3 regions of the Blautia sp. KLE_1732_HM_1032 genome follow, and region 3 is predicted to be linked to each of the others. Evidence: predicted binding sites of a transcription regulator. Region 3 holds the regulator's gene; each other region holds the start of a gene.

What was found. The regulator HrcA, encoded in region 3, represses chaperone genes, less so after heat shock. The targets are predictions, from matches to a motif close to TGTTAGCACTCNNNNNNNNNGAGTGCTAACA.
Region 1: a site for HrcA is predicted at 2,431-2,461, ahead of NQ489_RS02880 (Hsp20/alpha crystallin family protein). Genes of this name have one in related genera too.
Region 2: a site for HrcA is predicted at 4,616-4,646, ahead of groES (co-chaperone GroES). Genes of this name have one in related genera too.

Annotation. Positions count from the first base shown of each region.
Region 1 is NZ_CP102266.1:576,573-583,605, reverse strand. Features, by position in the region: gene NQ489_RS02890 (AraC family transcriptional regulator) at 1-476, shown strand, start outside; gene NQ489_RS02885 (glycoside hydrolase family 36 protein) at 492-2,123, opposite strand; gene NQ489_RS02880 (Hsp20/alpha crystallin family protein) at 2,639-3,091, shown strand; gene NQ489_RS02875 (hypothetical protein) at 3,460-4,104, shown strand; gene NQ489_RS02870 (hypothetical protein) at 4,174-5,139, opposite strand; gene NQ489_RS02865 (DUF4317 domain-containing protein) at 5,961-7,033, shown strand, end outside.
Region 2 is NZ_CP102266.1:2,655,676-2,662,708, forward strand. Features, by position in the region: gene NQ489_RS12685 (peptidoglycan recognition protein family protein) at 1-375, opposite strand, end outside; gene guaB (IMP dehydrogenase) at 488-1,942, opposite strand; gene NQ489_RS12695 (DUF6106 family protein) at 2,011-2,514, opposite strand; gene groL (chaperonin GroEL) at 2,628-4,247, opposite strand; gene groES (co-chaperone GroES) at 4,295-4,579, opposite strand; gene codY (GTP-sensing pleiotropic transcriptional regulator CodY) at 4,877-5,662, opposite strand; gene topA (type I DNA topoisomerase) at 5,808-7,033, opposite strand, start outside.
Region 3 is NZ_CP102266.1:2,778,887-2,785,919, reverse strand. Features, by position in the region: gene NQ489_RS13300 (carbohydrate ABC transporter permease) at 1-553, shown strand, start outside; gene NQ489_RS13295 (glycoside hydrolase family 172 protein) at 595-1,704, shown strand; gene NQ489_RS13290 (ABC transporter substrate-binding protein) at 1,720-2,973, shown strand; gene hrcA (heat-inducible transcriptional repressor HrcA) at 3,149-4,192, shown strand; gene grpE (nucleotide exchange factor GrpE) at 4,211-4,846, shown strand; gene dnaK (molecular chaperone DnaK) at 4,900-6,792, shown strand; gene dnaJ (molecular chaperone DnaJ) at 6,814-7,033, shown strand, end outside.

The sequences.
Region 1 (7,033 bases), 1.5 Mb from region 3:
CTATTCTTGAAATGATGGCTCATCCACAACTGACGCCTTCCGGTGAGGCCTATATCCAGAGCGGTCTTTACCGGATCATTGCCCTGCTGGAGGAAGAATTTCATGCGTCCTACACCACCATGGAATCCAATGAGAATTTTTACATCACACAGGCTGTTGATTACATCAAAAAAAGTCCGCTACAGAATATCACTGTGACAGATGTTGCTGACTATCTCCATATCAGCCGCAGCCACCTTTACGGACTTTTTAAAAAACATCTTGGAACCACACCCCAAGCATTCCTGACTTCAGCCAAGATCATCAACGCCCGGGAGCTTCTGACCATCACGGATATCCCTGTCTCCAGCGTGGCGTTCTCCTGCGGATATCAAAATCCATTTGCCTTTTCCCGTGCCTTCAAAAAAGAAACCGGCATGACGCCACGGGAATACCGGGAAAAATATCATCATGCCGAGGATCTTCTGGATTGCTGAACCACTTTTCCTGATTTACGGAACAACTACCTTGGCATTATAGTACTCCACCGTAGCATCCATGGTCGGACCTTCGTTGTCAAACCAGTCATAAGTGATAGTTTCGCCGTTTTCTCCCCATACCTCCGGGCAGTCGATTTCTTCCCAGTCAAGCGGAACAAAATGCTCTTCCTGTTCTGATGCACGCAGCATGATCTGATGCAGCTCCTCAAATTCCTCCGGATTCAAAACTCCAGGTTTTGCGGATACAAACAGTGGTGTACCGCTCTTTGCAAGAACGTCTGCCCACTGACGATTTTTCTCCCATGGGATCATTCCGAAAATACCGACACAGTCTGCATCAATATGGTAAAACGTATTGTGCTGCGGAAGACGGAATGCCAGCGTATTTACGCCCATTCGTCTGGTACGCTCCCAGATACGTCCGCTGGTATCGTCACCGGTCCGGTTCAGATGCATCAGGCCTGCGCCGAGATGTCCGATGGTATTGCAGCCGATGATCATTGCGTTGTTGCTCCGGGAAGCATCATAAATCTCCTGATAAAGCATTTTTACGATTTCTGCGCTGGTTTTGGTCTGATCATAAAAATGCCATTTCTCCATGGAATTGTCTCTTAAATTCGCCTCAAATCCCCATTTCCCAAAGAGATCAAAGGTAGAAAAATCATGCTTGATCAGCGTGTATCCCCAATCACAGATCCTCTCGATATCTTTACGGATATATTCCAGTGCATCCGGGTGGGACGGATCGAGACAGTCATTATAGGAAATTCTCCACTCATCCGGGATATTCTCATCTTCATTAAGAAGCAGACGGACCCAGATACCCGGGCGGACACCTTTTTTCTCCAGCTTGTCTGCAAGACCTTTCATATCCGGAAATCTGGCATTGCCTTTTGTCCAGGGTCCACCGTTGTATTCATCCAGGCGGTGATGCTCCTGCCAGCAGTCATCAATGACCATGAACGGAGGATTTTTTACACCTTCGGTCAGTTTCAGGATATAATCGGTATCACTTAAGATCTCCTCTTCGGAGCTGTCACCGTAAGCATAATACCAGTTATTGCTTCCATATACCGGAAACTCCGGGAAGATCGGATCTGTACACATTTTTTCACAGAATTTCTGTGCAGTTTCAAAAGTATCTGCTCCTTCTGCTTCCATGCCGACGATCTGTGCGGCACACAGCTTTCTTCCTTTCAGCTGTACTCCTGTATTTCCGCAGCGAACATCCAGAAACAAAGTAATTCCTTTGGTATCCACCTGCCAGCAGCACATAGCAGAAGGACGGACCTTTACACCAAAGCAGAGAACCTTCTCAGAAAACTTCGCCAGAAAATACCATGGCAGATAACGGTTTCCGCTCATTCCATGCCATTCCGCATCACCATAGGTACGTTCCCAGGCATCTCCCAGAAATCTGGCTGATTTCGGGATCTTATAGTTCCATCTCAGTTTCACACATCTCACTGCATCCTCGGATGTGACAAATATATCCTCATGTTCACCTGCGTCCTGAAATTCCACAGTAGTTGCACCGGCAGCTACTGTCGTCTGCCCTCCCTGGCACACAAGTCTCTCCTCTTCTGTTTCCACTGTTACATAATCCGGTACCCCAAGCTTAAAATCTGCATATTTTTTCTGCATTATTCTCTCCTCCTGTACTTTTTCATTTACATTTTGCTTTACCTGCATACTCATGAACACTGTCTTTCTATCGTCTGTTCAACTCAGAAGAATGTACGAAAAATTTTTTTAATACATTTTGTCTATATGCCTTATTATATTGATTTTTTTGGTTTTTTCTATGCTTTAAAGTTATTATAACATTGCAGAATGTTCAATCTGCATAAGCTTTTCAGACCTTGTCCGATTCGCTTTTTAATATAAGAACATAAAGGGCTAAAGGTGGAAATTAGTTTTTCATTTTACGGAACACAAATTCTTCACAACTTTTTAGCACTCGCCTCTTGACTTTGCTAGCAACAGGTGTTATATTACATATAGAACAAAGGAGAAGATAAAAAAGAACTTCCAGATGTTCAGAATAAAACCAAACGATCACCACTGCGGAATAACCCGAAGTGGTAACTATATACCGGCAACAGTTGGATTTCTTGATCCACCGGAACGGCTTTTCAATTTGAAAGGAGAAATGACTTATGATGTTCCCGAGTGTATTTGGAGAAAACTTATTTGATGACTGGATGGATGATTTTGGATTCAGAGATAATTTCTTTAGCGGAAAGAACCCTCTTTATGGCAAACATGCAAAAAATATCATGAAAACTGATGTACGTGAAACAGATAAAGGCTATGAGCTGGATGTAGATCTTCCAGGATTTAAGAAAGATGAAGTACAGGTACAGCTGAAGGATGGTTATCTTACCATCTCCGCTGCCAAGGGTCTTGACAAAGACGAGGAAGACAAGAAAGGCAATTATATCCGCCGTGAACGTTATGCCGGCAGCACAAGCAGAAGCTTCTATGTTGGTAATGGTGTAAAAAACGAAGATGTCCATGCAAAATTTGAGAACGGTGTTCTGAGACTTTCTATTCCGAAAAAAGCAGCTGAAGAGATTGAAGCTGATAAATATGTATCTATTGAAGGCTGATATTGACTCACTCTCACAGGGGGAGGATCCTTAGGGATTCTCCTCCTCTTTTTTATACGCAATAATACATATGACACTCTCTTTCCAATTTACTACGTACTCACAAGTACTTTCACTCTATAGTAATGATCCTATTGTCAAAGTTTTCATGATATTGGATATTTTTTAACAAATACGCTTGATTTTTTGAATATTTTTTATATATTTTGCATTATATTATTTCATTTTTTTGAAATTAATGGTATAATATGCACAGCTAATCGGATATTTGCAATCCGCATTCGGTTAAATAAATCTGTTTCGTAATCCTTCAGGATAATTCTCCTGAACAACCACGTAAAACACGATCACGACAGGAGGTTTTTATTATGGATCAGGACAACATCATAAAAATTTATGCACGCACTGACAACCGCATACAGCTTAAAATGATTCCGGGACACTTCGTAACATCCCAGTCCCATATCACACACTACCTGGATCTCACTACTATGAAATCCAGATGCGCTGAAGCACAGCGTATTGCATCCGCTCTCGCAGCAAATTACGAAGCATCCATTCCGGTAGACACCATCGTCTGCATGGACGGACTTGAAGTGATCGGTGCTTATCTCGCCGAAGAACTGACCAAAGCCGGCGTCCTTTCCATGAACGCACACCAGACCATCTACGTCATCACCCCTGAGTTCAACAGCACCGGGCAGATGATCTTCCGCGACAACTATGAACCAATGATCAATGGAAAAAACATCCTCGTCCTAAATGGTTCCATCACCACCGGATCCACATTGAACCGAGCTATCGAAAGCGTTCTGTACTATGGCGGTAAAATCCGCGGCGTGGCAGCCATCTACAGCAGTGTAGACAGTGTAGCCACACTCCCTGTCCACTCTATCTTTCAGGCCAGAGACATCCCGGACTATCACTCCTACCGCTCTGACAACTGCCCACTGTGCAAAAACCGCCAGAAGATCGATGCTATTGTCAGCAGTTACGGATATTCTGTATTATAAGATTCAGATCAATCAACGAATCCCCCATGGATAGCAAAACCAGTGGGGGATTCTCTTTATCTTTTCTTATTATAATTGATATTCTCTGTACATAGCTTCACGCATTTCTTTATCTGTAACAACCTTCTGAATCTCATTACCACGATTATCAAGTATAAGCCTGTTGATCAGAACACTAAGTCGTTCTTCCCCCTGGGCCATTCCCTGAGCCATTCCCTGAGCCATTCCCTGTTCTCGCCCCAGTGCTTCAGCCTGTTCTTTAGCTTCCGCCATCAGTCTTGCCCTTTTCTCAGATTCCAGTTCCAGAACATGTCCACCCATAATCTCACCTATTCCTTTCCGGACTTTCTCCTCATTTCTGAAAATATGATCAGATATCCGAGTTATCAGTCCAATCAGATCACTGAACAGTTCAGACCTTCCAGATTCAGTGATCTCTACCTCCAGTTTACTCCGGATCACTTCATATTCATTCAGTAATTCCTGAAAAAGTTGTGGATTCTCACTCATCTCATGCCCTCTTTTTTCATATCGCATGATATAAAAAGGAAGCAGCATAAGAAGACTCTTTTCAAATATCTTATCTTTTGTATAATTCTCTACTTTAATGGCAGGCACTCTGTACAAATGACATCCTCCATCCGGAAAAACCACATCCACTTCCAGAAAATCCGGCGTATTCCTACTATTTCTCAGATACAACACACAAGAACGTGGAAACTCCATCCGATACCTCCGTCCCTGCTTTCTGGCAAACTCAACAGCAGTTGCAAAATCATACTCTATCATCCGTACAGCCATTGTCGTGTCATCCGTACTCTGACATTCTATATGATAAATCCTGTTTCCGATCAACAGCCGCGAATCCGTAATAATCTCACCATCCACCCGCTGATACTCATTACGCAGCTGCACAATCTCCACATCAGCCGGGTATGATGTATGAAAAACATCATTGATCAAAGGCACGACCAGAAACGTCATTTTCTCCATCATAGTACGAAAAACATCATCAAAAATCGTATTATCTCTCAAACAATACTCCTTCTGGTATATACAATTATACCATCAACCAAACACTTCAGAAACCCTGTATACAGTTTTTATAAATATTTTTTGAAAAAACGCTTCAGACATTGAAGCAAAAAGAAACCAAATAAATGGATAGATCTTATAAGATATACAAATCATACCACACATCCCACCACAACACCACAAAAAACCATCTCCAAATTTCGACACCACCTTCCAGCGTCCAGCAACGCACCGACATTCACAACCTCCCTCCAAACCACATGGAATCTCAACCTTCCAAACTACAGGCGTCCAGCAACGCGCCGACGCTCACAACCTCCCTAACAAACACATAGAATCTCAGGCTTCCAAACTACAGGCGTCCAGCAACGCACCGACGCTCACAACCTCCCCGGCAAACCACAAGGAAACTCAGCCTTTCCTCCCAGCCATCCAGCGCAGCGCTGATGACTCATCCAACTCCCGTCAGACCACTCTATCCCTCCCACCATGACCGCACAGTGTGAGGTTTGCAGCAGAAGTCCGGGTGCTTTGGAGTGAGCCTTGGTCCATACTTAGCGTCTGAGGTGGTTCACGGAGAGGTACCCGGCGGCCACAAGCCGCAGGGTAAGGCCCATCTGTCTGAGCCAGGTACGCATCAGCGTACATGGCGAGTTATGGGCCGGCCGCTCCGTGAGACACCTCAGACGCTTAGTATGACCAGGCGAAACGACGGCACCCGGACTTCTGCTGCAAATCTCACACGTCCGTCCGCGTCATCTTGCCCCCACCAAACACCTGTGCTATAATCAAACTAATTAAAAAACCGAGGTAAACCACACATGAACAAAAAAGAAATCGCAGAAATAAAAAAACAATTCACCCCTGACCGCTGCTCCATCACCCGCATCTGCGGCTGCTACGTAGACGGTGAAAAAAACAAAAAAACCGAACTCAAAGAAGCCTTCTTATCCTTATCAGAGGAAGAAACCTTCAAATACTTCGACATCTTCCGAAAAACCCTCACCGGCACCATCGGAAAAAACCTCATCAACATGGAATTTCCTCTGAATCAGGAAACCGAAGGCGGAACCCAAAACTTCCTCATGAAACTCCGCAAAAGCAAACTCACCGACGACACCCTCACCGAAGCCTTCTACGACAGAATCATAGAAAACTACGACTACGGTGAAAACTACTACATCATCCTCATCCACGCAGTCTACGACATCCCCGGCAAATCCTCCGACGGTGCCGAAATGTTCGACGCTTCCGATGAGATCTACGATCACATCCTCTGCAGTATCTGCCCGGTCAAGCTCTCCAAAGCAGGCCTGCATTACAATGCAGAGACAAACAATATTGAAGACCGTATCCGGGACTGGCTGGTAGAAATGCCTGACTGGGGCTTCCTTTTCCCACAGTTCAACGACCGCAGTACCGATATCCACGGACTTCTCTACTACACCAAAAACGCCGAAAATCTCCGCTCCACCATGATGGAAGAAGTCTTCGGCTGCACCACACCACTATCTGCCGGAACCCAGCGTGACTCCTTCAATGCTCTGGTGGAAGAAACCCTTGGTGACGACTGTGCCTACGACACAGTCCTTGAAATCCACGAAAAACTCAACGATCTCATCGAATCCCAGAAGGACGAACCGGAACCTGTTGTCCTCACCAAATCCGAAGTCAAACGTCTCTTCGAAGAATGCGGCGTAGAAGACGAAAAGCTCCTGAACTTCGATGAACAGTATGAGCTTGCCGCAGGAGAAAAATCAGCTCTGGTAGCATCCAACATCACCAACACCCGGAAATTTGAGATCAAAACCCCTGACGTGGTGATCCACGTAGCACCGGACCGGGCAGAACTGGTAGAAACCCGCATCATCGATGGTCGAAAATGCCTTGTGAT
Region 2 (7,033 bases), 120 kb from region 3:
GCTGACTTTGTTGTCCTGCGTTGTCGCAAGATTTTCAAAATAATTCCGGTTGGATATGGCAGTAGATCCCGGATTGGCCGTATAATGAATGGCTATATAATTTACCTGTTCGATAGAAATCTGTGGTCTGGAATAGGAATTCGGTGTCAGAAGCTCCACATCAATAAAAGGTGCTCCTTCTGCCTGCCATTGTTCCGGTCCGCCATTTCCGCTGGCATTCCCGGATATTTCTTCCTGTCCGGACTGAGTTTCACTCTGTTCCATGCGCATCTCAAAAAATGCGTATCCTAACGCACACGCAGCAAAAGCAACGATCACAATGATACATATCAGCACAATCCTCTGTAGGATCTTGATCGGGTTCTTTTTTCTCAAAGACTTCTTTTTTCTTCTGGAAGACCCGGAGGAAGTTTTCTTTACGGAAACAGGCCGCCCGCTATGGGACGGCCTGGGTGACTTTTTACCGGTCTTACCTTTTTTTCCTTTATTATTCATCTACACTGTAGTTTGGAGCCTCTTTTGTGATGTGGATGTCATGTGGATGTGACTCTTTAAGAGATGCAGCTGAAATCTTGATGAATCTGCCTGTTGTCTTCAGCTTCTCAATATTTTCTGCTCCACAGTAACCCATACCGGATCTTAAACCACCGATCAGCTGGAATACGGTATCCTCAACATGTCCTTTATACGCAACACGACCCTCAACACCCTCCGGCACAAGCTTCTTTGCATTCTCCTGGAAATAACGATCCTTGCTGCCATTCTCCATAGCTGCGATAGATCCCATTCCACGATATACTTTATATTTTCTTCCCTGATAAAGTTCGAATGTTCCCGGGCTCTCGTCGCATCCTGCGAACATGCTTCCCATCATGCAGACATTGGCACCTGCTGCGATGGCCTTGGTGATATCTCCGGAATATTTGATACCGCCGTCTGCAATGATCGGGATTCCGTAGCTGTTAGCCACTTCATAACAATCCATAACTGCAGTAACCTGCGGAACACCAATACCTGCAACAACACGTGTTGTACAGATAGATCCCGGTCCGATACCAACTTTGACTGCATCTACTCCAGCCTCGATCAGAGCCTTGGTAGCTTCGCCTGTTGCAACATTACCTGCGATTACCTGAAGCTCCGGATATGTTACCTTGATCTCGCGGACTGCTTTTAAAATGTTTTCTGAATGACCATGTGCAGAATCAATTACGATCACATCTACATTAGCCTTCACAAGCGCATCAACACGTGCAAGCACATTTGCTGTGATACCAACCGCAGCACCACAAAGAAGTCTTCCCTGTGCATCCTTGGCTGCAAGCGGATACTTGATCTGTTTCTCGATATCCTTGATGGTAATGAGTCCTTTTAAATTAAAGTCATCATCTACAATGGGTAATTTCTCCTTACGGGATTTCGCAAGGATCTTCTTGGCATCCTCAAGTGTGATTCCTTCCTTAGCTGTGATCAGTCCTTCTGAAGTCATGCACTCCTTGATCTTTCTGCTGAAATCTGTCTCAAATTTAAGATCACGGTTTGTGATAATACCTACCAGTTTTCTGCCTTCTGTGATCGGAACACCGGAAATACGGTATTTCGCCATCAGGTCATTGGCATCCTTCAGTGTATGCTCTGCTGAAAGATAAAATGGATCGGTGATAACACCGTTCTCAGAACGTTTAACTTTGTCAACCTCTTCTGCCTGTGCCTCAATGGACATATTCTTGTGAATGATACCGATACCACCCTGTCTGGCCATAGCAATTGCCATTCTGTGCTCTGTAACTGTGTCCATTCCCGCACTCATCATGGGGATATTCAGCTTTACTTTCTTGGTTAAATACGTTGAAACATCAACCTGATTCGGAATTACTTTAGAATAAGCCGGAACCAGCAGGACATCATCAAACGTAATGCCTTCACCAATAATAGTACCCATTGCATTTCCTCCCTTTGTGTAAGATATTTTAAATTTGTGAACTAGTGTAACAAAAAACAAGATTCATGTCAATCCAAAAAAACTTTACTCGGTGCAGAATTTTTCATGGTATTGGCAAGTTCATCATCCAGCTCCAGGATCACCTTGCAGGTTTCTCCGCTGTCTCTTACGATCATGGCATAGCGCTTATGATCCTCAATACCTGAGGAAAAGTCTATGGTTTTCATCTTCTGATTTCCGTTGTAATAATCCATTCTGTGGGATTTCAGAGGTGCCACAAGATCAGCCTCCGCAAGCTGAAGTGATTTTACTCTTTTCCTCTTTGACTTGGACATGATCATATCAATATCCAGTTCCCCGTTAACAAACAGATATTCATATTCCAGGTCTGTTTTCGGAATTACAAAATAGCATGCAACACCAAGAGCGATAGCCGGAACCAGAAGAAGTGCATTCAGCACCAGACCTCCCAGAACCATGATCACGGTCAGTACAATAAGACCGTATTTTATAACAAGATCCTTCCCTGTCTGTTTCTTCTTTACCAGAAGTTCTGAATATAAGTCACTCATTTGCTTCTTCCTTTCGTAATTTACTGATTTCTTTTGATTATAACACAAAAAGAGAGCCGCGTCCATGACGCAGGCCCTCTCATTTTGTAAATTATTTACCTGCCTGCTTGAAATTACATCATTCCCATTCCCGGGTTTGGTGCCGGAGCAGGAGTATCCTCTTTGATCGTAGAAACTACAGCCTCTGTTGTAAGAAGTGTAGATGCAACACTTGTTGCGTTCTGAAGTGCACTTCTTGTAACCTTTGCAGGATCAAGGATTCCATTCTCAACCATGTTTACATATTTCTCATTCAGAGCATCAAAGCCTGTACCTACCTCAGACTCTCTTACCTTGTTGATGATAACAGCGCCTTCCAGTCCTGCGTTTGCAGCAATGTGGAACAACGGAGCCTCAAGGGCTTTCAGGATCACATAAGCACCTGTCTTCTCATCTCCCTCAAGTGTTGTTGCAAGTTTTGCAACCTCTTTGGAAGCATGGATGTAAGCAGATCCGCCACCTGCGATGATACCTTCCTCAACAGCTGCTCTTGTTGCTGCAAGAGCATCCTCAAGACGAAGTTTTGCTTCTTTCATCTCTGTCTCAGTAGCAGCACCTACACGGATAACAGCTACGCCGCCAGCCAGTTTTGCAAGTCTCTCCTGAAGTTTCTCTTTATCGAACTCGGATTTTGTCTCCTCGATCTGCGCACGGATCTGTGCAACACGTTTTGCAATGGCATCTTTGTCACCGAGACCATCAACGATAACTGTGTTCTCTTTTGCAACTTTAACAGATTTTGCACGTCCAAGCTGCTCCATCTTAGCTTCTTTCAGGTCAAGACCAAGCTCATCGGAGATCACCTGTCCGCCTGTCAGGATCGCGATATCCTGAAGCATCTCTTTTCTTCTGTCACCATAGCCAGGAGCTTTTACAGCTACTACCTGGAAGGTTCCTCTCAGTTTGTTGACGATCAGAGTTGTAAGGGCCTCACCCTCAACATCCTCAGCGATGATGAGAAGTTTCGCACCGGCCTGAACAACCTGCTCAAGAAGTGGAAGGATCTCCTGGATATTGCTGATCTTCTTGTCTGTGATCAGGATGTACGGATCATCAAGAGTTGCCTCCATTTTCTCCATATCTGTGGACATGTATGCGGAAATATATCCACGGTCAAACTGCATACCTTCTACAAGGTCAAGCTCTGTATGCATGGTCTTGGACTCCTCAACAGTGATAACACCGTCTTTGGAAACTTTCTCCATAGCATCAGCAACAAGCTGTCCAACCTGCTCATCACTTGCAGAGATTGCTGCTACGTTAGCGATCTGCTCTTTGCCGTTGATTGCCTGGCTCATGTTCTTGATCGCTTCTACTGCAACATCTGTTGCTTTTTTCATACCTTTTCTGAGGATGATCGGGTTGGCACCTGCTGCCAGGTTCTTCATTCCCTCATGAACCATTGCCTGAGCAAGTACAGTCGCTGTTGTAGTACCATCACCTGCTACATCGTTTGTCTTGGATGCAACTTCCTTGATGATCTGAGCACCCATGTTCTCGAATCCGTCCTCAAGCTCGATCTCTTTTGCGATGGAAACACCATCGTTTGTGATAAGCGGAGCACCGAAAGATTTGTCAAGTACTACGTTTCTTCCTTTCGGTCCAAGTGTTACTCTTACTGTATCTGCAAGTTTATTTACACCAGCTTCAAGTGCTGCTCTTGCTTCTGCGCCATATTTAATTTCTTTTGCCATGATAAAATGACCTCCTATTTATATTGATATACGATAAGATGTTTATATTATTTAATAACTGCCAGGATATCTTCCTGTTTTACAATGATGTAATCCGTACCATCCATCTTAACTTCTGTTCCTGCATATTTGGAGTAAATAACAGTGTTTCCGACTTCTACTTCCATCTTTACTTCTTTGCCATTTACAACTCCGCCAGGACCAACTGCGATAACTTCTGCCTGCTGTGGTTTCTCCTGTGCCTGTCCCGGAAGTACGATTCCGGATGCTGTTGTCTCTTCTGCTTCAACCTGTTTTAATACTACTCTGTCGCCTAAAGGTACTAACTTCATGATCTATGTTCCTCCTTTATAAGTTCCATCTTCGTCTGCTAGCACTCACTTTATACGAGTGCTAATCACTATGGCTATATTAGTGAATTTCACATATTTTCGCAACCCTTTTAAGATATGGTTTTTCTATATTATTCTGATTTTATCTCTTTTATACTCTTGTTTTCTCTTGTTTTCTCAATTTCATTATTTATTTTGATTTTATGAAACAGACAAAAAAGAGACTCCCACGCTAGCGGGAAGTCTCTTTTGTCACGTTCTTTATCTTATATCAAGCATCTGACAGTGCTGATCACATTATGCCTTCTTGCTTCTCTGTGCTTTTATCTCCTCAAGCTCATCAAAGATCACTTCATTAAGAACTTTAATGTAAGTTCCCTTCATACCGGATGAACGGGATTCGATCACACCTGCACTCTCGAATTTACGCAGTGCATTTACGATCACGGATCTGGTGATACCTACACGGTCAGCGATCTTGCTGGCAACCAGGATACCCTCATCCCCATCCAGCTCATCAAAAATATGGATGATCGCCTCAAGTTCTGAGAAGGACAGTGTACTGAATGCCGATTTAACGATCTGCTGTTTTCTGTCTTCTTCTGCGTTCTCGTCATGAACCGCACGCATCATTTCCAAGCCTACAACTGTTGTACCATACTCGCTGACAATAATATCCTCAATATCATAGGGATGATCATTGCGGTACATGAATAACGTTCCCAGTCTCTCACCTGCAATATCGATCGGATTCACGATTCCCTGATAATTTCCGGGTACATGCTCAAAGCCAAGTGTCTGGAGATTGACATTCTCCTTTGTGGAAAGAACACCAAGAAATCTCTCATTCAATAATGGGTCGATATGTCCGCCGATTTTGTCATCGATCAGCTCTGTGATCTCATCCACACCCGGGCAGATACTGACTCCCAGAACCTTACCTTTCTTACTGAGTACCAGGATATTGGAACTTAAGGTTTCCATGAGCACCTGGCAAATGTCGTTAAACACTACCTTGCTTGAGCTGCTGTTATGCAGAAGCTTATTGATTTTTCTAGTTTTATCTAGCAACTGAACGCTCATTTTTCCTCCTTTCACTTTCGTACTTTGAAAGAAATCGTTTTTCTAGTCTAATATTACACGTTATTCTGGAAATTTACAAGACTTTTTTATATTTTTTTATTTTTAACGGGATTTTCTGAAAATTGGTGGAAAAGCATTTATTCAATCAATCTTCATCTTTTGGTTTTTGTTCCACATATCCGCAGGTTTCCTGGCTGCAAACCAGCTTATTTCCCTTTTCGAGCATATAATTACCACATTTCGGACATTTCTTTGCAGAAGGTTTCTGCCAGGACATAAAATCACATTCCGGATTATTCTCACATCCGTAATATTTTCTGCCTTTTTTCGTTTTTTTCATGACAATTTCGCCGCCGCACTTCGGACATGCAACACCGATCTTCTCATAATATGGTTTTGTATTACGACAGTCCGGAAATCCGGGGCATGCAAGAAATCTTCCATGAGGACCGTACTTGATCACCATGTTGCGGCCACAGTTGTCACAGATCACATCCGTAACCTCATCCTGTATATCAACTTTCTCAAGCTCTTTCTCAGCCTCATCCACATCATGCTTCAGATCCGGATAGAAGTTACGTACAACCGTTTTCCACTGTACGGTACCTGCTTCCACGCAGTCCAAAAGTCCCTCCATAGTTGCTGTAAAGTTTACATCCACAATACTTGGAAAAGCCTGTTTCATAATATTATTAACAACCTCTCCAAGCTCTGTGACGTAAAGATTTTTCTGTTCCTTGGATACATAGCGTCTGCTGATGATCGTTGTGATGGTCGGCGCATACGTACTTGGACGTCCGATTCCAAGCTCTTCCATAGTCTTTACAAGTGAAGCCTCTGTGTAATGTGCCGGCGGCTGTGTAAAATGCTGCTCCGGCTTCAGTTCTTTCAGCTTCAGCTCCATACCCTTTTCCAGACTTTGACTTAAAACATTGCCCTTTTTGTCATCGCCCTCTTCTGTGTACACAGACATAAAGCCATCAAAGGCAACCTTGGATGCTGCAACCGTGAACACATACTCACCTGCTCCGATCTTGACAGACGTGGTCTCATAACGTGCCGGTGCCATTCTGCTCGCCGCAAAACGTCTCCAGATCAGCTGATATAAACGGAACTGATCCCTGGTCAGGGATTCCTTCACCAGAACTGGTGTCCTCGCAATATCTGTAGGACGGATCGCCTCATGAGCATCCTGTATCTTCTGTCCGTTTTTGATCGCCTTCTCTGTCTGAGAAACATAATCCAAACCATACTGCTCAGAAATATAAGTTCTTGCTGCTGCATCTGCTTCCTCTGAAATTCGAGTAGAATCTGTACGCAGATAGGAGATCAGACCTACCGTACCACTGCCTTTTACATCCACACCTTCAT
Region 3 (7,033 bases):
CTTCTCAAGATTTAACTCAAAGGGAGTTTCTGTTGCATTTGCGTTTGTTCTGGCTACCATGCTGATCCCTGAGGTTGTCACAGCCCGCCCGCTGTATGAGTTTATGCAGAAGGTAAAGCTGTATGATACATATCCGGGACTTATCCTTCTTTATATCAGTACCGTTATACCGTTTACGGTTCTGATCCTCAGAAACTTTGTCGGTGAGATCCCGATCTCACTGGAGGAGGCAGCTGCTATTGACGGCGCATCTTTTTCACAGAGACTGTTTACGATCGTTCTGCCGCTGATGAAGCCGGCAATCGCTACGGTTTGCATTATCAACTTTATTACCTGTCTGAATAACTTTTTCACACCGTTGTTTTATTCAAATGGTATTCAGGTACTTTCTGTTTCCATCGTACAGCTTCCGTTACGTGACAACATGTATGGAGTTCCGTGGGATCTGGTCAGCGCCATGGGATGGATCATCCTTCTTCCGATCATTATCTTTGTAGCTGTTTTTGAGAAACAGATCATGGATGGTATCATGGCAGGTGGAGTAAAAGCGTAAATATAATATTTTTAATTTCCAAAAGAGAGGAGAAAACAGATATGTATCAGGCATTTACAGGCGGACTGGGAGGGATCGCACTTGCAAAGCATGGAAAAAGCCGTGCGATCAACGCAGAAAATCCTCATGGAGAAAAAGGCAGAGGCGGTATGGCTGCAAGTCATCTGGGACCGTCCAGAAAAGGAAGCCCGTGTCTCAGGGATATTGAGCCGGGAACTGTGGTAACTCTGGCAGAAATGGAAGGACCGGGACAGATCAATCATATCTGGATCACCGTTGATAACAAGACTACAGAGGCAGATTGCTTTGTACTGAGAGATCTTGTAATCCGTATGTACTGGGATGACGAGGAAACTCCTTCCGTGGAAAGTCCTCTGGGTGATTTCTTCTGCTGCGGATTCGGAAGGGAATGTTTTGTAAATTCTGTTCCGGTGGCTGTTGTTCCAAACAGGGGCTTTAACTGCTATTTCCCGATGCCGTTTAAGAAGAAAGCAAAGATCACACTGGAAAACCAGCATGCAAATAAAATCCCGGCTTTCTTTTATCAGGTAGATTACTGTCTCTATGATGAGCTTCCGGACGATATTGCTTATTTCCATGCGCAGTGGAGAAGGGAACGGTTGACAGAAAAAACAAAAGATTATACAATTTTGGATGGAGTAAAAGGAAAAGGCCATTATATAGGAACCTACATGGCACTTACCACACTGGAACGTTACTGGTGGGGCGAGGGAGAAATGAAGTTTTATATTGACGGAGATGAGGAGTATCCGACCATCTGTGGAACAGGAACGGAAGATTACTTTGGTGGTTCCTGGAGCTTTGCCAAACAGGTGGATGGAAAAACCGTGGAACAGAATTATAACACGCCGTATCTGGGATATCCGTATTATTCTGCCCATGACGAGCTGATCCACAATTTTTATCATAATGATGACTGCCCGCCAATGAGAGGCTTTTACAGATGGCATTTACAGGATCCAATCTGCTTTGAAGAGGATCTTCGCGTTACGATTCAGCAGATAGGCGTCGGATACCGTGGCCTGTTTGAACGACAGGATGATGTGGCAAGTGTAGCGTACTGGTATCAGACACTTCCTCATGCACCGTTCCAGCCGTTGATGTCAAAAGAGGATAGATGGCCCAGATAAAAAGGGTGGTAGAGATTGAAAAAACAGGTATTTTGCGGGGTATTTGCCCTGGCTCTGGCAGTGACAGGATGTGGAGTCCAGAAGAAGGAGGCTGCATCTGATATTGTGCCGGAGAACAGACAGGAACTGACGATCCTTCATGTGGATGCAGGCACAGAAGGCTTTGATTCTTTTATCAGCCAGGCGGAAAAAGATCTTGGAATAAAGATCCATATTGAAAAATGTCCGGCCAATGCGGACAATCGCCAGGCCAAAATAGCAACTCTTCTGACATCAGGAGATGATTCTGTTGATCTGATCACAGTAAATGATGAGATGATATCCGAATTTAAACATAAGGGATTTCTTCTTCCGTTGGAAGATACGGTTATGACAGAGGAGACAGCGGCGAATTTTCTGCAGGAATACCTGAAAGAAATATGCATGTCAGACGGACATATTTTTTCGGTACCGTTCAGGATGGATATCATGGCATTCTGGGTGAACCAGGAATTGCTGGATCAGGCTGGTCTGGACAGACTCTCCTGTCTCAGTGATCTTGAGATCCTTCAGAAAAAGCTTCAGAATACGGGAAAATATGCATATGGGGATGCATGGGAGATTTCTTACATATATAATAGTATCAGCGAGTATGTCGATTTTTTCGGAGGAGATTATACAGACTGGACGGATCCGAAAACAAGAGAAGCGGCAGAATATATGAAGCGAATGCTGGATACAGGGATGATATCAGAGGAGAATCTGATCGACCAGCATGACCAGCTGAATGAAAAATTTATAAACGGCCAGTATGGATGTATGTTTATGTATACCGGTGTGTTGAGTACTTTTCAGAATGCAGGCGTGTATGGAAAAGATAAGATCCATATGGCACCATTTCCGGAATTTGACGAGAAGGTGACCAATATCGCAACCTGGCAGTATGTACTGAATAAAAATTCTGATCATAAAGAAGCAGCTCTGAAGTTCCTTCAGTATGTGTCCGGATATGAGGCCAGTAAAAATTACGGACAGCTGACAAAAATGTGTCCAGCAAGACTGGATGTGATCGAGGATAAGAATTTTGATCTGGATGGCATTGAAATGATCCGGCAATATCTGAAAGATTATAAGCTGAAGGCAAGACCACTGTGCGCCGATTCCATAGAAGCTGTTTCGACTATGGGTACGGAATTTCAGAAATATGTGCTGGGACAGAAAACAGAAGCGGAATTTTTTACCGGAGCACAGAACTGCATAGACCAGTATTACAAAAAAGCATCGTACTGATGCTTTTTTTGTTGCGAAAAAATAAGAACTTTTTTTCAAAACATATTGACAAATATTTTACATGGTGATATCTTAAAGACTGTAGATGTTAGCACTCCACTAAAATGAGTGCTAACAGATATAAAAAAAGAATCAACATCCGTCAGGAAGAATAAAAAGGAAAGGAGATGGCTTCATGGAAGAGGTGTTGAATGAGCGCAAGCAAAAAATCTTAAAAGCAATCATCAAGACCTATATGGAGACCGGAGAACCGGTTGGTTCCAGGACCATTTCCAAGTATGCGGATCTCAATGTAAGTTCCGCAACGATCCGAAATGAAATGTCAGACCTGACAGATATGGGCTATATCGTCCAGCCTCATACCTCAGCAGGAAGGATTCCTTCAGATAAAGGCTACAGACTTTACGTCAATGAGCTGATGAAAGAGAAGGAAGCAGAGGTTGCAGAGCTGCGAGATCTGATCATTGAGAAGACAGATAAGATGGATAAGGTGCTTAAGAAGGTTGCGAAGGTTCTTGCTTCCAATACCAACTATGCTACCATGGTTTCCGTTCCGCAGTACAGCGGCAACAAGATCAAGTTCATCCAGCTGTCGAGAATGAGTGAGCTTCAGCTTGTGGCTGTGGTTGTCAGTGACAACAACACAGTCCGGAACCAGATCATCAATCTGGATGAGGAAATGGACGACCAGACGATCCTGAAACTGAATCTTCTTCTTAACACCAATCTCAATGGGATCCCGATCCAGGATATCAACCTTGGGATGATCGCCAGACTGAAGGAACAGGCAGGCAGCCACAGCGGTGTGGTGGCAACGGTTCTGGATGCAGTGGCAGCCACCATTCATGTGGAAGAGGAAGATATGGAGATCTATACTTCAGGTGCAACGAACATCTTCAAGTATCCGGAGCTTGCCGATAAAGAGAAGGCAACGGAGCTGATCTCCGCATTTGAGGAGAAGCATGAACTTGCCGATCTTGTAAAAGAACAGATGTCAGATGGAGAGAATACAGGAATCCAGGTTTATATCGGTGATGAGATGCCGATCCAGACCATGAAGGACTGCAGCATTGTAACTGCCAGATATGAACTGGGAGACGGAATGTACGGAACCATCGGGATCATCGGTCCCAAACGAATGGATTATGAGAATGTAGTGGACAGTCTGAAGGAACTGAAGAATCATCTGGATGACGTTTTGAAAAAGAAGAAAACTTAGAAAGGCGGTAGAAAAAAAGTGTCGGAGGAAACAAAGAAAACATCCGAAGAGCAGGAAACGGAGAAGGAAATCCCCGTAACTGACGGAAATCAGGAAGAAGAAAACCTGACACCGGAGGGAGAAGATCTGCCGGAGGAAGAAAACAATACTCCAGGCGAAGAAGCTGCCTCAGAGGATAAAAAAGAAGAAAAATCAAAAACTTCCTTCTTCGGAAAGAAGAAAAAAGATAAATCTGAGCAGAAGGTGGAGGAACTTACCGATCGCCTGAAGCGTACCATGGCTGAATTTGATAATTTCCGTAAAAGAACGGAAAAAGAAAAATCCAGTATGTACATCATCGGAGCAAAAGAGATCGTTGAAAAGATCCTGCCGGTTGTGGATAACTTTGAAAGAGGTCTTGCACAGGCACAGGAAGGCGATGCTTTTGCAGATGGAATGAAAATGATCTACAAGCAGCTTACCACAACACTGGATGAGCTTGGCGTGAAGCCAATCGAAGCAGTGGGAAAGGAATTCAACCCGGATTTCCATAATGCAGTGATGCATGTGGAGGATGAAGAGGTTGGAGAGAACATCGTGGTGGAAGAATTCCAGAAGGGTTACACTTACAAGGATTTCGTAGTACGCCACAGTATGGTGAAGGTTGCGAACTAACTGACAACAAACTTTATTTTAACAGATACAGACTAAAACAGGAGGAAAAAATCATGGGAAAGATTATTGGTATTGACTTAGGTACAACAAACAGCTGTGTAGCCGTAATGGAAGGTGGACAGCCGACAGTTATCGCAAATACAGAAGGCGCAAGAACAACACCATCCGTTGTAGCATTTACAAAAACAGGAGAGCGTCTGGTAGGTGAGCCTGCAAAACGTCAGGCAGTTACAAATGCAGACAGAACGATCTCCTCTATCAAAAGAGAGATGGGTACCGATTACCGTGTAACCATCGATGACAAGAAATATTCTCCACAGGAGATCTCAGCAATGATCCTTCAGAAACTGAAAAAGGATGCAGAGGCATATCTTGGTGAGAAAGTAACAGAGGCAGTTATCACAGTTCCGGCTTACTTCAACGATGCTCAGCGTCAGGCTACCAAAGATGCAGGTAAGATCGCAGGTCTTGATGTAAAACGTATTATCAACGAGCCTACAGCAGCAGCTCTTGCATATGGTCTTGACAATGAGAAAGAGCAGAAGATCATGGTATACGACCTTGGCGGCGGTACATTCGATGTATCCGTGATCGAGATCGGTGATGGCGTTATCGAGGTTCTTTCCACAGCTGGTAATAACCGTCTTGGTGGAGATGACTTTGATAAGAAAGTTACAGATTACATGCTTTCCGAGTTCAAGAGAACAGAGGGCGTAGACTTAAGCAACGATAAGATGGCTCTTCAGAGACTGAAAGAGGCAGCTGAGAAAGCTAAGAAAGAGCTTTCTTCCGCAACAACAACAAACATCAACCTTCCGTTCATCACAGCAACTGCTGAGGGACCGAAGCATTTCGATATGAACCTTACAAGAGCTAAATTTGATGAGCTGACACATGATCTTGTAGAGATGACAGCAGAGCCGGTTCGCCGTGCACTGTCTGATGCAGGTATCACAGCTTCTGAGCTTGGCCAGGTACTTCTGGTTGGTGGTTCTTCCCGTATCCCGGCTGTACAGGATAAGGTAAGACAGTTAACAGGCAAAGAGCCGAGCAAGAACCTGAACCCGGATGAGTGTGTTGCACTTGGTGCTTCCGTACAGGGTGGTAAACTTGCAGGTGATGCAGGTGCCGGTGATATCCTTCTTCTGGATGTTACTCCACTGTCTCTGTCCATTGAGACAATGGGTGGTATCGCAACTCGTCTGATCGAGAGAAATACTACAATTCCTACAAAGAAGAGCCAGATCTTCTCCACAGCAGCAGACAACCAGACAGCTGTAGATATCAACGTTGTACAGGGTGAGCGTCAGTTCGCGAAAGACAACAAATCCCTCGGCCAGTTCCGTCTGGATGGAATCCCGCCAGCACGTCGTGGAGTTCCGCAGATCGAGGTAACATTTGACATCGATGCCAACGGTATCGTTAATGTATCTGCTAAGGATCTTGGAACAGGTAAGGAGCAGCACATCACGATCACAGCTGGTTCTAACATGTCCGATTCCGATATCGACAAAGCTGTCAAAGAAGCAGCTGAGTTCGAGGCTCAGGATAAGAAACGTAAAGAGGCTATCGACACAAGAAACAATGCAGACTCCATGGTATTCCAGGTTGAGAATGCACTGAAAGAAGCTGGCGACAAGCTTGACGCAAACGATAAAGCAAGTGTTGAGGCTGACCTCAATGCACTGAAAGATCTTCTTGCACAGACAGCAAATGCTCAGGAGCTTACTGATTCTCAGGTTGCAGATATCAAGGCTGCACAGGAGAAGATGATGGAGAGCGCTCAGAAACTGTTCTCCAAGATGTATGAGCAGACTCAGGGAGCTCAGGGTCAGGCTGGTCCTGGACCGGATATGGGCAACATGGGCGGAAACGCTGGTGCCCAGGGCGGAAATGAAGCAGGATACGGCGATGATGTTGTAGATGCTGATTACAAGGAAGTCTAAGACAAGTAGGAAATAATTACAATGGCTGATAAAAGAGATTATTATGAAGTCTTAGGTGTGGATAAAAACGCCGACGACGCAACATTAAAAAAAGCATATCGTAAGTTGGCCAAGAAATATCACCCGGATGTAAATCCGGGTGATAAAGAGGCTGAGGCGAAGTTCAAAGAGGCGACAGAGGCTTACTCCGTTTTAAGTGATGCCGACAAGAGAAGACAGTATGATCAGTTTGGTCATGCAG